Regions from separate parts of the Xanthomonas sp. NCPPB 3582 genome, predicted to be linked through region 3. Evidence: predicted binding sites of a transcription regulator. Region 3 holds the regulator's gene; each other region holds the start of a gene.

Region 1 (5,302 bases), 1.6 Mb from region 3:
TCACCGCCACCGTGGTGTCCAGCGGGTACAGCGGCTTGGAGGCGTAGAACTCCGAGCCCAGCAGGCCCTTTTCCTCGGCGGTGACCGCCAGGAACACCACCGAGCGCTCCGGCCTGGGCGCTTTGGCGAAGCCGCGCGCCAGCTCCAGCAGGGCGGCGGTACCGCTGGCGTTGTCCAGCGCGCCATTGAAGATGGTGTCGCCACGCGCATCCGGCTTGCCCACGCCGATGTGGTCCCAGTGCGCGCTGTAGATCAGCGTCTCGTCGGGCCGCTTGCTGCCCTCCAGCCGCGCCACCACGTTATGCGAGGTGATCACGTCGGAGCTGACCTGGTAGCTGGCGCTCAGGCGCTGGCCCTTGAGTTCCACCGGCGTGAAGCCGCGGGTCTGCGCCTGCTTCTTCAAGGTGTCGAAATCCAGCCCGGCGCGCTTGAACAGGTCGGCGGCCAGATCGCGCTGGATCCAGCCCTCCAGCGTGGGATGCGCGCTGCGCGGGTTGTCGCGCACCACGTCGAACATGGTGTTGGTGTTGGAACTGGCCACGGTGTCCCAGCCGTAGGAGGCCGGCGCGGTTTCGTGCACCACCAGCACGCCGAGCGCGCCCTGGCGGGCGCCCTCTTCGTATTTGTAGGTCCAGCGGCCGTAGTAGGTCATGCCGGCACCGTCGAAGGCGCCCTTGCCGGTCTCGAAATCCGGGTCGTTGATCAGCACCACCGCGATCTTGCCCTTCAGGTCCACGCCCTTGAAGTCGTCCCAGTCGCGCTCGGGCGCCTTGACGCCGTAGCCGACGAACACCAGCGGCGCATTGGCGATGTCGACGGTGGACGATCCGTCCAATGCGGCGCGGATGGCGATCTGCTTGCCCTGGGTCAGCGGCTGCGACTTGCCGGCATCGGCCAGCGCGATGGTCGGTGCACCGACGATATCGGCACGCCGCAGCGGCACCGCCTGGGTCCACAGGCGCTTGCCATCGGCGAGATCGCCGCCAGGCTGCAGGCCGGCATCGGCGAACTGCTTGCTCAGGTAGGCAATGGTCTTCTCTTCGCCGGCGGTGGCCGGGCCGCGGCCTTCGTAGGCGTCGGAGGCCAGTTCCCTGACATCGCGCGAGATGCGCGCGCCATCGAACGTCGGCGCCTGCGCCATCACCACGGTCGAGACCGCCATCGCCAGCAAGCCCATCGCCACGGTCTTGCCGGCACGCTCGATCGCGGCACGCTTGATCACAACTCGCTTCACTGCAGCACCCCAGGTGTTGTCCGAACAGCCCCGGAGTGTAGCCACTGCGGCCGGGACCTGCTGGCGGTGCAAGGTGGGGCGCGATCCGTGCCGCCGTGCCTGCTGCACGCGGACACCGCTTGGGTTGCCGGCGTGGCGGGATTGCGCGCAGGCGTCAGGATGCCGCACGCCGCGCGGAGCAGACGCTGCACGCGCCATCCAGGCCGATTCGGCGCACGTGTACCGGCGCGAAATGCGCAGCGCGCCCGGTCCTCGCGCTCAGAACAGGTCGACGCTGCCGACCTGCGGGGCGAGCTGCTGCATCTGCCCGCTGGCGATCAGTTCGGCATACACCGCCGCGCGATTGCGGCCGTGCTGCTTGGCCCAGTACAGCGCCTTGTCGGCCTCGTCGAGCATCTGGCTGATCAACCGGCCATGGGTCAGTTCCACGATGCCGGTGCTGAGGGTGACCTGGCCGACCTGCGGGAAGTCGTGCCCGGCCACCGCCGCGCGGAAGCGCTCGAACAGGCCGACCGCGACATCGCGATCCACCCCGCGCAGCACGATCACGAATTCCTCGCCGCCGAACCGGAACAGCAGATCGTCCTGGCGAAACGTACGCTGCATCAGCTGCGCCACCAGCAACAGCACCTCGTCGCCGTACAGATGGCCGAAGGTGTCGTTGACGCGCTTGAAGTGATCGATGTCCACGATCCCCAGCCACACGCCCTGCGCCGCTGCCGCCTCGGCGCTGCCGGCGAACAGCTGCAGGATCACATCGTCGAAGGTCTTGCGGTTGCGCAGGCCGGTCAGCGCGTCGCGCTGGGCATCGTCGAGCAGGCTGCGGTAGTTCTGGAAGAAGCGTGCGAAGCCCTGCAGCATCGCCTGCTCGGCGGCACCGGGTGCGCGTGCGCTGCCCACCCGCAGGCAGGTGCGGATACCGCGCGCTTCCATCATCGGGTAGACCAGCAACGCGCGGCCGTCCTGGTGCAACTGCACCACATCGCCGGCGCCATGCACCTCGGCCAGCTGGGCACGCAGCTGCGCATCCTTCAGCTCGGCCACCGTCAACTGCAGCCGGCCATCGTCGCGCAGCCGGGTTTCGGCCATGCTGCGGCCGTCCGGGGCGATGCGCAGCAGCGACAGCTCGTCGGCGGCACAGACCTCGCGCATGGTGCGCAGCAGGCTCAGGTCGAGCAGATCGGCATCACGGATGGCCGTCATGTCCACCATCCGCTCCAGCAAGGGCGTGGCGCTCATCGGCGCCTCGGTCCACACGCAGATGCCGACCTGGCGTGGCGGGCACGGACGGCTGGCAGACAACGGCAGTGGCAACGCACAGGCTTCACGACGGCGACCGGCAATCAGGATGCCGGTTCATCGGCGTGGGCCCCACAAACTTGAGGCCGCTGACCGGCCGCCCTCAGCCACCGGCCAGCCCGCCTGCGCAGCGGACAAAAACGCCCGCCACGCCCGGCATTCGCAGCGCCCGCGCCGGCTCAGGGCAGCGCGGATTCCAGCGCGTCCTCGCCCAGCGCATGCGCCTGCATCAGGCGCCGGCTGCCGGCGTTCAAGCCCCTGACCTGCACCTCCAGATCGTGGTGCCGCAGCCGCTGCACCACCTTGTCCAGGGCGGCCACGGCAGTGATGTCCCAGAAGTGCGCACGGCTGACATCGATCACCACGCTGCGGCCGGGCACCTGGCGCGCATCGAAGGCATCGATGAACACGTCGGCCGAGGCGAAGAACACCTGCCCGCGCACGCTGTAGGTCCGCACGCCGTCTGCGCCATCGTCGTGCGCGATCTGCAGCAGCCCGGCCACCTTGAAGGTGAAGAACACCCCGCTCAACACCACCCCCACCGCCACCCCGGCGGCCAGGTTGTGGGTGGCCAGGGTCACCGCCACGGTGGCCAGCATCACCACGCTGGAGGTGCGCGGATGGGTGACGACGGTGCGCAGCGAACGCCAGGCGAAGGTCTCGGCCGAGACCATCACCATGATCGCCACCAGCGCCACCACCGGCACCTGCGACACCCACGGCTTGAGCAGCACCATCAGGATCAGCAGGAACACCCCGGCAAACAGCGTCGACAGCCGGCCACGGCCGCCATACTTCACGTTGCCCACGGTCTGCCCGATCATGCCGCAGCCGGCGATGCCGCCGAACAGGCTGGCCGCCGCGTTGGCGATGCCCAGTCCGGTGCACTCGCGGTTCTTGTCGCTGGGGGTGTCGGTGAGCTCGTCGACCACCCGCGCGGTCATCAGCGATTCGAGCAGGCCCACCATGGCGATGGCCAACGCCGGCAACGCGATGATGCGCAAGGTCTCCAGCGTCAGCGGCACCGACGGCCACTGCAGGACTGGCAACGCGTCGGGCAGTTTGCCCAGGTCGGCCACGGTCTTGAGCGGCAACTGCAGCGCGCTGCCGGCGATGGTCAGCAGCGCGATGCACAGCAGGGGCGAGGGAATCGCCGACAGCCCGGGCACGCGCAGGCGCGGCAGGCCGTAGATGATCGCCAGGCCCACCCCGAGCATGGCCCAGGTGGCGAGGTTGGCGCCCAGCAGATGCGGCAGCTGCGCGGCGAAGATCAGCACCGCCAGCGCGTTGACGAAGCCGGTGCGCACCGAACTGCTGACAAAGCGCATCAGCACGCCCAGCCGCAGCAGCCCGAACGCGATCTGCACTACGCCAGCCAGCAGGCCGGCGGCCAGCAGGTACGGCAAGCCGTGCGCGGCCACCAGTGGTGCGGCCACCAGCGCCACCGAGCCGGCCGCGGCGGAAATCATCGCCGGGCGCCCGCCACAAAACGCGATCACGATCCCGATGACGAAGGATGCGAACAGACCGACCTGCGGATCCACCCCAGCCACGAAGGCGAACGCGATCACCTCGGGAATCAGGGCAAACGTGGCGACCGCACCGGCCATGAGTTCGCGCGCGGGCGACGCGCGCCACTGCGCCAGTTCGGCACGCAAAGGGGACATCGGGAGACACTCCGGGGACAGAAAGGACAGCCTGCGGACAGTGCGCAGCGGCGATAGTGTGCGGGAAAGCGACCGCGCCCGCAGCCCGCCTGTGATCTGTGCGCCAATGCGCTTTTCTGTGGCAGCGATCACGCCACGCAACGCGGCTGCAGACCAAGATGCGCCCCCCGGGCTCGGGTGTCGAGCTCGGTCATCTAGGGAGAAAACCATGTCGATTCTCAGGACCGCAGGCAGGCTCGCACTCGCCACCGCGCTGGCCATGGCCGCCGCACCGGCGTTCAGCTATTCCATCAGCAACAACAGGGTTGTCGACGACAGCGGCAAGGTGGTGCAGCTCAAGGGTGTCAACGTGTTCGGCTTCGAGACCGGCAACCATGTCATGCATGGTCTGTGGGCGCGCAACTGGAAGGACATGATCGTGCAGATGCAGGGCCTGGGCTTCAACGCCGTGCGCCTGCCGTTCTGCCCGGCCACGCTGCGCAGCGGCCAGATGCCCAGCAGCATCGACTACAGCCGCAATGCCGATCTGCAGGGCCTGACCTCGCTGCAGATCCTCGACAAGGTGATCAACGAATTCAACGCACGCGGCATGTACGTGCTGCTGGATCACCACACCCCCGATTGCGCCAGCATCTCCGAGCTCTGGTACACCGGCTCCTACTCCGAAGCCCAGTGGCTGGCCGACCTGCGCTTTGTGGCCAACCGCTACAAGAACGTGCCCTACGTGCTCGGCCTGGACCTGAAGAACGAACCGCACGGCGCCGCCACCTGGGGCACCGGCAACGCCGCCACCGACTGGAACAAGGCCGCCGAACGCGGGTCGGCCGCGGTGCTGGCGGTGGCGCCGAAGTGGATCATTGCGGTGGAAGGCATTGGCGACAACCCGGTGTGCTCGATAAATGGCGGGATCTACTGGGGCGGCAACCTGCAGCCGCTGGCCTGCACCCCGCTGAACATTCCGGCCAACCGCCTGCTGCTGGCGCCGCACGTGTACGGCCCGGACGTGTACGTGCAGTCGTACTTCAACGACAGCAACTTCCCCAACAACATGCCGGCCATCTGGGACCGTCACTTCGGTCAGTTCATCGGCAAGTACGCATTG
Region 2 (5,302 bases), 1.9 Mb from region 3:
ATCTTGGCGGCGTCCTCGTCGGACACATAGCCCTCATCGCTATAGGTCACCACCACCGCCCAGCTGTCCGGTGCATCCAGCGCAGGCGTCCGCGGCACGATCATGCCCAGCACGCTGTCGTCAGGCGGGTTGCCCCATAGCTGCTCGAGCACGCGGCGCGTATCGGCCTTGTCGAGGTAACGGAAGGCCGGGTCCAGATCGAAGTGCGCCCTGGCCTGCGGCAGCGCGATATGGCCGTCGTGATACTGCAGCGCAGAGAGCACTTGCGCCTCGTCCGCGGCCTCGGCCGGTACGGCGAGCAGCAGCGGGCTTGCGACAAGCAGGCAGGCGGCCAGCAGGCCGCGCAGGACAACGGAAGTGTGCATCAGGTCGAATCCATTCGATGGCAGCGTCCCCACGCCGCAGGGCGCAGATTCTGCCATGCGTTCACACGGCAGACAACGGGTCAGCGCGCGCCGGCAATGCCCAGGTACTGATCCTTGAGCCGCACATAATGCTGGGCCGAGTAATGCAGGCTTTCGATTTCCTTGTCGCTGAGCGTGCGCGCCGGGCGGGCGGGGTTGCCCAGCCACAATTCTGCCTCGCCGACCACCTTGCCCGGTCCGACCACGGCACCGGCACCGACAAATCCGTAGCGCTTGACGGTGGCCCCGTCGAGCACGCAGGCGCCCATGCCGATCAGGCACAGGTCTTCGATGGTGCAGGCATGCAGGATGGTGCCGTGGCCCACGGTGACATCGGCGCCGATGATGGTCGGGTAGCCAGCCTTGTTGAACGGGCTGTGGTGACTGACGTGGATGATGGCGCCGTCCTGCACGTTGGTGCGTGCGCCGATCTGCACATGATTGACGTCGCCGCGGATCACCGTGCCCGGCCACACCGACACATCGTCACCCAGGCTCACCTTGCCGATGATGGTGCAGGCCGGGTCGATATAGACGCGCGCGCCCAGTTGCGGGGTGTGGTCCAGAAACGGGCGAATCGGGGTCACGGCATTCTCCGGCAAGTCAGCGTGCCGCCAGGTGCGGACACGGCATGCATGATACCCGGGCCGTGGTGGCCGCCGCGGAAGAGCCCAGCCTCTGAGGCAGACGTGCATCTGCCGGCGCAGTGGTGCGCTGCCCACAGCCGCCGGCATGTCAGCGGCATCGCGATGCGCTGGATGGCGTGCCGCTGCTGGCCAAGGTCGCGAATGCAGACTGCCCGCGCTTGCACTGTCGTGTCCTGGCAATGGCATGCACGTACCGCCGTGGCATTGACTGCCAATCGCATTGCGTCGCGATCGGACATGCAATGGGCACCGTCACCGGCGCGCTCCGGGCGCCGCGTGTGAGAGCCCCGGGGCTGGCGGTGGTCGGCCAACGCATCTGTCGACGTCGCCCGCCACGGCATGCAGGCGCCGGCGTGCCCGAACGCGTGGTTGCCCAGGCGAAGCGCAATCCCGCCACGTCCGATAAGCGCACAGCACTGCGGCGATGCGGCTTGAACAGCATCTGCGATCGGCCTAGCGTGCGTGCAGTGGCGTGGCGGCGGCCGCGTTGGCAATGCAAAAAACTGGCGCTTTGCCGCGCGAAGTCATCGCCGCGTCGTGTCGGTCGCTGTCGATGCAAGACCGCCTGCATTCCGCTTTGCAGGAACACTCCCTACTGCACAGGACACCCCGATGCTCCAAAGCACCTCGATGCCTGCGTCCTTCGTGTTGGAGCGCATGACGCCCTTCCAGTGGCGGGCGGTGGCCGTGTGCGTGCTGCTGACGATGCTCGACGGCTTCGACGTGATGGCGATGGCGTTCACCGCGCCGCATGTGTCGGCGGACTGGCAACTGTCGGGAAAACTGCTGGGCGGGTTGTTCAGTGCCGGACTGGTGGGCATGGCAGTGGGGTCGTTGGTACTGGCGCCGTTGGCCGATCGCATCGGCCGCCGCGCGCTGATCCTGATCTGCCTGGCGATCCTCACCGTGGGCATGGGCGCCTCGGCGCTGGCCGGCAACGCCTGGCAACTGGGCGCGCTGCGGGCGTTCACCGGGATCGGGATCGGCGGCATGCTGGCCTGTGTGGCAGTGACCGCTGCCGAGTATTCCACCGCGCGCTGGCGCAGCACGGCCACGGTGTTGCAGGCCACTGGCTACCCGGTAGGCGCGACGGTGGGCGGGGCGATCGCCGCGCTGCTGCTGCAGCACTGGTCGTGGCCGTCGGTGTTCGTGCTCGGCGCGCTGGGTTCGTTGGTGTGCGTACCGCTGGTGCTCGCCTTCCTGCCGGAATCGCTGGAGTTCCTGATGGCCCGCCGGCCGCCGAACGCGCATGCACGCTTCAACGCGGTGCTGGCGCGCATGGGGATGCCGGCTGCGCCGCACCTGCCGATGCCATCGGTACAGGCGGCCGGGCAGGGCTATGCCGCGCTGTTCGTCGGCGCAGTGCGGCGGCAGTCGCTGCTGATCGCGCTGGCGTTCTTCCTGCTGATGTTCTCGTTCTACTTCGTGCTCAGCTGGACGCCCAAGCTGCTGGTGACGGCCGGGCTGTCGGCCGCCCAGGGCGTGACCGGCGGGGTGCTGCTGAATCTGGGCGGTATCGCGGGCGGCACGCTGTTCAGTTGGCTGGCCCTGCGCGCGCGGTTGTCACGGCTCACCGCGGGGGCGCTGATCCTGGTGGCGGTGGCGATGCTCGCGTTCGGGTTGAGTAGCGCAGTGTTGAGCTGGGCTTTCGTGACGGCATTGCTGACCGGGGCGGCACTGACAGCCGCCATGGGAGGGCTGTATGCGGTGGCGCCGGTGGTGTTCCCGGCGGCCGTACGCTCCACCGGCATGGGCTGGGCGATCGGCGTGGGCCGCTTCGGCGCGATCCTGTCGCCACTGTGCGCGGGGGCGTTGCTGGATGCCGGGTGGACGCCGGTCATGTTGTACCTGGGCTGTGCCGTGCCGCTGCTGTTCGCCGCCGCCGCCGTGGTGGCGATGCGCTTGCCGGATCGCTGAACTGCTCAGCCGGCTGCGTTCGACGGCGTGAATCCGCCGGTCGAGGACGGATCGGCGGACCAAAGAAATCGTGCCGGCTGCCGATACCTCCGAAGACCGCCATGCCCGTGGCGGACTCTTCCGCGAACATCGTGCACACCAGCGCCGGCATGCTCAGAACCATCGACTCCGACCAACTTCGCCCCGGCATGTACGTCTACAAGCTGCTGGGCGCGTGGGTGCACCATCCGTTCTGGAAAACCTCGTTCCTGGTCGATTCGGAAGACGTGGACAAGATCCATGGCAGCCGGATCGAGCAACTGGTGATCGACACCGCACGCGGGCTGGATGTGGACGCGGGGACGCCGGAGGCCGAGGCGGCCGCTGCCACGCCACCGGCACCGGAGCCGCCGGAGCCGGCATCCAGCACGCGCACGGTACGGACCAACAGCGTCACCGCGCAGGTCGGCATCGAGGCCGAGGTGGTGCGTGCGCGGCGCATCTTCGAAGACGGGCGCGACACGGTGGAGGAGATGTTTCGCGACGTGCGGCTCGGCCGCACCGTCGACACCGAGGCGGCCATGCCGCTGGTGGAAGCCATCAACGATTCGGTGTTGCGTCACCCGCAGGCGCTGATCAGCGTGGCGCGGCTAAAGACCGCCGACGACTACACCTATCTGCACTCGATGGCCGTGGCCGGGCTGATGAGCGGGCTTGCCCGCCAGCTCGGCCTGCCCGATGCGCAGGTGGTGGAAGCGGCGATGGGTGGCCTGCTGCACGACATGGGCAAGGCGGTGACGCCGCTGGACATCCTCAACAAGCCGGGCCGGCTCACCAACGAAGAAATGGAGATCATGCGCCAGCACCCGCTGGATGGTCATCGCCTGCTGGTGGCCGGCGGCGTGCAGAACGCGGTGGTGCTGGAAATTGCCTTGCATCATCACGAAAAGATGGATGGCAGCGGGTATCCGAATCGGCTCGTCGGCGAAGAGATCTCGCTGATGTCGCGGATGGGTGCGGTGTGCGATGTCTACGACGCCATCAGTTCCGACCGCCCCTACAAACGTGGCTGGGATCCGGCCGAATCGCTCAAGCAGATGGCCTCGTGGAAAGGCCATTTCGACCCGGTGATCTTCCAGGCCTTCGTGCGCCGGCTGGGGATCTACCCGGTCGGTTCGCTGGTGCGGCTGGAATCGCAGAAGCTGGCCGTGGTGATCGAACAGACCCCGGACGCGCTGCTCAAGCCGAAGGTGCGGGTGTTCTACTCGGCCAAGCTGCGCAGCCACGTGCTGGTGCAGGACATCGACCTGGCGCGCCCGGACTGCCAGGACCGGATCGCGCAGATGGAAAGCCCGAGCGACTGGGGCTTTCGCGATCTCGAGAAACTCTGGCTGCCCTGATCGGGCCGTGTCGCGTGGGGGCTGCGCCGCAGGCGCGTCCGGTAGGTGGCGCGTGCCCGGCTGCGTGCCCTTGCTGATCGGCACTCCGCTGATGGCTGATTCCGGCCACGCCTGGCGGCCGGTCACATCGCACCGCGTGGCTCCATGCGGCCTGCCGGTCGCTGTCCCGGCCCAGATCCGGCACCGCCTAGCGAACGCGACCATGCTGCGCTGCAGCTTGGCAATGTAGTTATGTTCAATAACTATTCTGGAACGCAATCACTTGCCGACCGGAACCATGTTCACTTCGTGCCTGGATCACCGCCGTCCCCCGCATGCCGCAGCGCTGTCGCACAGCTGGCGGGCGTGCAAGCGCGGGCTGGCGCAGTGTTGGCACGCCACGCGCTTATGGCATGCAAGAGCGGCCTGCGCCTCCACATCGGCAGGCCTGGCCGCGTCTACAATGTGGTGCACGCCGGGGATCGGCGTTGTGGATGGGGTGCGCAGCGCGTACCGGTCCGCCCGCTGCCTTCGTCGCGAGAACCGTCATGCCCGCTACCGCTCCTGTCGCACCGTTGCCCGATTCCATCACCGAGGTGGACCAGGCGCGCCTGCTGCGGCTGCTGGGGTACCGCATCACCCGCACCGAGTTGCTGGTGCGGCGGATGTTCCAGGAGTGCGTGGCGGCCTTCGATCTGAAGCCGGTCGATTTCTCCTTGCTGATGCTGGTGGACGGCAACCCGGGCATCAACCAGCGCCAGATCGGCGATGTGCTGCATGTGTCGCCGCCGAACCTGGCCATCGTGGTGGCGCGGCTGGTCAACCGCCGGCTGCTGCGGCAGGTGCGCGGGCGTCAGGACCGGCGCATGCAGCATCTGTCGTTGACGCCGGCCGGCGTCACCCTGCTGACCGACGCCGAAGCCGAAGTGCTGCGCATGGAACGGCAGCTCAGCGCTGTGCTCGGCACCAGCGAGGC
Region 3 (5,302 bases):
GAGCGCGAAATGAACCGCCTCACCGACGAGCGCCTGCGCGGCTCCCCGGTGCGTGCGCAGGCGCTGGAACTGATGGACGACTATGGCTTCGACGCCGGCCTGACCCGCGACGTCGCCATGCAGATCCCGGCCGATACCGAATTGCACCGCGGCCGCGGGCTGATGCTGGGCCTGCTGTCCAAGCGCCTGCCGGTGGCCCCGGTCGACCCGCTGGAACGCGGCGGCGTGATCGCCCTGGTCGGCCCGACCGGTGCCGGCAAGACCACCACCATCGCCAAGCTGGCCCAGCGCTTCGCCGCCCAGCACGCCCCGCGCGACGTGGCCCTGGTCACCACCGACACCCTGCGCGTCGGCGGCCGCGAGCAGCTGCACAGCTACGGCCGCCAGCTCGGCATCGCGGTGCACGAGGCCGACAGCGCCGAAAGCCTGCTCGAACTGCTGGACCGCCTGCGCGACTACAAGCTGGTGCTGATCGACACCGCCGGCATGGGCCAGCGCGACCGCGCCCTGGCCGCCCAGCTGAACTGGCTGCGCGCCGCCCAGCAGGTCACCTCGCTGCTGGTGCTGCCCGCCAACTCGCATTTCGCCGACCTCGACGAGGTCGTGCGCCGCTTCGCCCACGCCAAGCCCCAAGGCGTGGTGCTGACCAAACTCGACGAGACCGGCCGCTTCGGCAGCGCCTTGTCGGTGGTGGTCGATCACCAGATGCCCATCACCTGGGTGACTGACGGACAGCGGGTCCCCGACGACCTGCACCGCGCCAATGCCGCCAGTCTCGTTCTTCGTCTTGAAGATTTGCGGCGCGCTGCCGATAAGCCCTGTACTCCGGAGCACAACCATGCAGTCGCGTGAATACGCCAAGCTGACCAACGCCTTCCCCCTGTCGGCGACCCGTCCCGAGCCCCTGGGCCCGGTGCGCACCATTGCCGTGACCGGTGGCAAGGGCGGCGTGGGCAAGACCAACATCTCCGCCAACCTGGCCGTAGCGCTTGCCGACATGGGCAAACGCACGCTGCTGCTGGACGCCGACCTTGGCCTGGCCAACCTGGACGTGGTCTTGGGGCTCTCGCCCAAGTACACCCTGGCCGACCTGATCGCCGGCCGCTGCACGCTCGATGAAGTGATCATCGAAGGCCCCGGCGGCGTGCTGGTGGTGCCGGCCGCCTCCGGTCGCCGCCACATGGCAGAACTGGCCCCGGCCCAGCACATCGGCCTGGTCAACGTGTTCTCCGAACTGGAACGCGACCTGGATGTGATGGTCATCGACACCGCCGCCGGCATCACCGACAGCGTGCTGACCTTCTGCCAGGCCGCCCAGGACACCGTGGTGGTGGTCTGCGACGAGCCGGCCTCGATCACCGACGCCTACGCGCTGATCAAGGTGCTCTCGCGCGAACGCGGCGTGGACCGCCTGCAGATCATCGCCAACATGGTGCGCGACCCCAACGAGGGCCGCCTGCTGTACGACAAGCTCTCGCGCGTCTGCGAGAAGTTCCTCGGCGACGTGTCGCTGAACTACCTCGGCCACGTGCCGCAGGACGACTGGCTGCGCCTGTCGGTGCAGCGTCAGCAACCCGTCATCAAGGCCTACCCCGCCAGTCCGTCGGCGCAGGCCATCGCAGAAATCGCGCGCCGTACCTCGCGCTGGCAGGCCCCCACCGTGCCGCGCGGCAACGTCGAGTTCTTTGTCGAACGCATCATTCAACGGGGAGTGGCCGCATGAGCACCGCCACCGCAACGACCGCTAGCGCGCAATACCGCGCCGTGCAACGCAACAACGCCAACGACGTGGTGACCCAGCACGCCGATCTGGTGCGCCGCATCGCCCACCATCTGGCCGCCCGCCTGCCGGCGAGCGTGGAAGTGGACGACCTGATCCAGGCCGGCATGATCGGCCTGATCGAGGCCTCGCGCAGCTACGACTCCGAACAGGGCGCCTCGTTCGAGACCTATGCCTCGATCCGTATCCGCGGCTCGATGATCGACGAGATCCGCCGTGGCGACTGGGTGCCGCGCTCGGTGCACCGCCGCGCCCGCGACGCCGCTGCTGCAGTGCGCAAGATCGAGCAGAACACCGGCCGTGCCGCCGCCGCCACCGAAGTGGCCGCCGCGATGGAAATGCCGCTGCCGGAGTATCTGCGCCTGATGGAAGATGCCGCGCGCGGCCAGGTGCTGAGCCTGGAATCGCGCATCGAAGATCACGGCGAGCTGGACACCACCGCCAAGGGCGGGCCCAATCCGCAGCAGATGATGGAGCGTGGCGAATTCGGCCGCGAGCTGGGCAAGGCCATCGGCCAGTTGCCCGAGCGCGAGCAGCTGGTGCTGTCGCTGTACTACGAACAGGAATTGAACCTGAAGGAAATCGGCGCCGTGCTCGGTGTCAGCGAATCGCGCGTGTGCCAGATCCATGGCCAGGCCGTGGTGCGTCTGCGCGGCCGCCTCAAGGTATTCGAACTGGCCGATGCCGGTGTCGAAAATGACGATTGATTTTTTTCGTGTTAGGAGCTTGATGTGAACAAGAACATGCGGATCCTGATCGTGGACGACTTCTCGACGATGCGACGTATCGTCAAGAATCTGTTGGCGGATCTTGGCTTCACCAATACCGCAGAGGCCGAAGACGGCAACAGCGCGCTGGCTGCGCTGCGCGCGGGCCCGTTCGACTTCGTGGTGACGGACTGGAACATGCCCGGCATGACCGGCATCGACCTGCTGCGCAACATCCGCGCCGACGCCAAGCTCAAGCACCTGCCGGTGATGATGGTCACCGCCGAAGCCAAGCGCGAGCAGATCATCGAAGCCGCGCAGTGCGGCGTGAACGGCTACATCATCAAGCCGTTCACCGCCCAGACGCTGGAAGAGAAGCTGGGCAAGGTGTTCGAACGTCTGGCGGCGACCGCCTGATGAACGCCACCGTGGAAGCCGATGCCGAACGTGCCGCGTTGATCGAGCGCCTGCAAAGCGCGCTCGATGCACTGGAAAGCGGTGACCAGATCGCCTGGCGTCGCGAGGTCGATCACCTCGCCGCGCTGCGCACACGCCCGATGATGCAGAGCCTGAGCCGGCTCGCCCGCGAACTCGGACAGGCCCTGGGCGAATTGCCCACCTTGCCCGAAGAAGCCGGCGAACTGGACGATGCCTGCTCGCGCCTGGACCACGTGGTGGAAATGACCGAAAAGGCCAGCCATCGCACGCTGGACCTGGTCGAGGAATGCCGCGTGCTGGCCAACCAGCTGCGCGACGGTGGCCTGAATCAGGACCAGGGCGCGCTGATGGACAAGATGCGCCATAACCTCACCGAGCTGTCGCTGGCGCAGAGCTACCAGGACCTGAGCGGCCAGATCATCCGCCGCGTGGCCGGGATCGTGCGCCGCGTGCATGAGGGCTTCGGTGCACTCGGCCTGCCGCCGAAGAATCCCGAGCCGAAGAAAGACGACGGCGGTCTTGCCGGTCCTGCAGTCAAGGGCCTGGACCGTCACGCGGTGTCGCAGGACGACGCCGACGACCTGCTGTCCGGATTGGGGTTGTAACCATGAGTGCTGTTCCAGACGATATTGCTGCCGATTTCATCGTCGAGGCCCAGGAGATCCTGGACCGCCTCGGCGAACAGCTGGTGTCGCTGGAACAGGCGCCAGACGAAGCCGACCAGCTCAACGCGGTGTTCCGCGGCTTCCACACCCTCAAGGGCGGCGCCGGCTTCCTGGCGATCAAGCCGATGGTGGAGCTGTGCCACGCCGCCGAGGAAACCCTGGGCATGGCGCGCTCCGGCCAGGCGGTGCTGCAAGCGCATCACTTCGATGCCGCGCAGCAGTCGCTGGATTATCTGCAGGCCATGCTGGACGCGATGGGCTCGGGCGAACCCGTGCCGCACGCACCGGCCACGCTGATTGCGCAGTTCGATGCCAAGAGCGGCCCGCCAGCGGTCAAGGCGGCGCCCAAGGCCGCTGCCGCTCCGGCACACGATGACGCCCACGCACCCGCAGCGCCCGGCGCCAAGGCCGGCCCCAAGGCGGCCGCCAAGGCCGGTGCCGAAGCCGAACAGACCGTGCGCGTGGACACCAAGCGCCTGGATGCCATCGTCAACCTGATTGGCGAACTGGTGCTCTCGCGCAACCGCCTCAAGACCTTGCGCACCCGCCTGCGCGACGAAGAACTCGACCGCGCGGTGAGCACGCTGGACATCGCCACCGCCCGCCTGCAGACCGCGGTCATGCGCACCCGCATGCAGCCGGTGAGCAAGGTCTTCGCGCGCTTCCCCAAGGTGGCCCGCGACGTTGCGCGCACCCTGTCCAAGGAAGTGGAGCTGGAACTGATCGGCGCCGAAACCGAGCTCGATCGTAATCTGGTCGAAGCCCTGGCCGACCCGTTGGTGCACCTGGTGCGCAACGCCATCGACCACGGCATCGAATCGCCGGCCCTGCGCGAAGCCACCGGCAAGCCTCGTAGCGGCCATGTGCGCCTGTCCGCGCAGCAGGAAGGCGACTACGTCAGTATCGAAATCCAGGACGACGGCGCCGGCATCGACCCCGAGCGCCTGCGCGAGATCGCCCGCGGCAAGGGCCTGATCGACGCCGAGGCCGCCGCCCGCCTGAGCACCGACGAGTGCCTGCACCTGATCTTCATGCCGGGCTTCTCGACCAAGGCCGAAGTCACCGATATCTCCGGCCGCGGCGTCGGCATGGACGTGGTGCAGTCGCGCATCCGCGAACTCAGCGGCCAGATCCAGATCCAGTCCGAGCTGGGCCGCGGCAGCCGCTTCATGATCCGCGTGCCGCTGACCCTGGCGATCCTGCCGACCCTGCTGGTGCAGGCCGGCGAAGCCGTCTACGCCTTGCCGCTGGCGCGCGTGGTGGAAGTGCTGCACGCACCGCAGACCTCGCTGGGCTGGTTCGACGGCCGCGCCGTGCTCGACCGCCGCTCGCATACCCTGCCCCTGATCGACCTGCGCCGCTGGCTGGGCGTGACGGCGGACCAGCCGCCGCTGCTGACCGTGGTGCTGCTGCAGGCTGGCGAAACCCGCTTCGGCCTGGTAGTGGACCAGGTCCGCGGCCGCGAGGAAGTGGTGATCAAGCCCCTGCCCCGCGCCTTGCGCGGCCTGCCCGGCTATGCCGGCGCCACCCTGATCGGCGACGGCCGCATGGCGCTGATCCTGGATGTGGATGGCTTGCGCTCCAGCGATCATTGAGCTTCGGGATTCGGGATACGCCCCCGGTTGCCTGAGTGATGACAACGGCCGCACACAGCGGCCGTTGTCGTTTCCGAAGATCTCGCTACGCGCTCGTGCAGACGATTTCTCGCATGG

The links. Region 3 encodes FliA, which starts transcription of late flagellar genes. Its sites were predicted from a motif close to TAAAGTTTNNCNNNCNNNGGCCGATAA; they were not measured.
Region 1: a site for FliA is predicted at 2,591-2,617, ahead of ACCQ05_RS18385 (GGDEF domain-containing protein). Genes of this name have one in related genera too.
Region 2: a site for FliA is predicted at 3,029-3,055, ahead of ACCQ05_RS19840 (HD-GYP domain-containing protein). Genes of this name have one in related genera too.

What each region holds. Positions count from the first base shown of each region.
Region 1 covers NZ_CM192968.1:4,328,311-4,333,612, forward strand. The annotation lists gene ACCQ05_RS18380 (M28 family metallopeptidase) at 1-1,177, opposite strand, end outside; gene ACCQ05_RS18385 (GGDEF domain-containing protein) at 1,493-2,473, opposite strand; gene ACCQ05_RS18390 (SulP family inorganic anion transporter) at 2,713-4,200, opposite strand; gene ACCQ05_RS18395 (cellulase family glycosylhydrolase) at 4,409-5,302, shown strand, end outside.
Region 2 covers NZ_CM192968.1:4,673,040-4,678,341, reverse strand. The annotation lists gene ACCQ05_RS19855 (DUF2167 domain-containing protein) at 1-365, opposite strand, end outside; gene ACCQ05_RS19850 (gamma carbonic anhydrase family protein) at 446-991, opposite strand; gene ACCQ05_RS19845 (MFS transporter) at 1,664-2,968, shown strand; gene ACCQ05_RS19840 (HD-GYP domain-containing protein) at 3,118-4,347, shown strand; gene ACCQ05_RS19835 (MarR family winged helix-turn-helix transcriptional regulator) at 4,875-5,302, shown strand, end outside.
Region 3 covers NZ_CM192968.1:2,755,998-2,761,299, forward strand. The annotation lists gene flhF (flagellar biosynthesis GTPase FlhF) at 1-852, shown strand, start outside; gene ACCQ05_RS11650 (MinD/ParA family protein) at 839-1,723, shown strand; gene ACCQ05_RS11655 (RNA polymerase sigma factor FliA) at 1,720-2,487, shown strand; gene cheY (chemotaxis response regulator CheY) at 2,512-2,904, shown strand; gene ACCQ05_RS11665 (protein phosphatase CheZ) at 2,904-3,530, shown strand; gene ACCQ05_RS11670 (chemotaxis protein CheA) at 3,533-5,185, shown strand.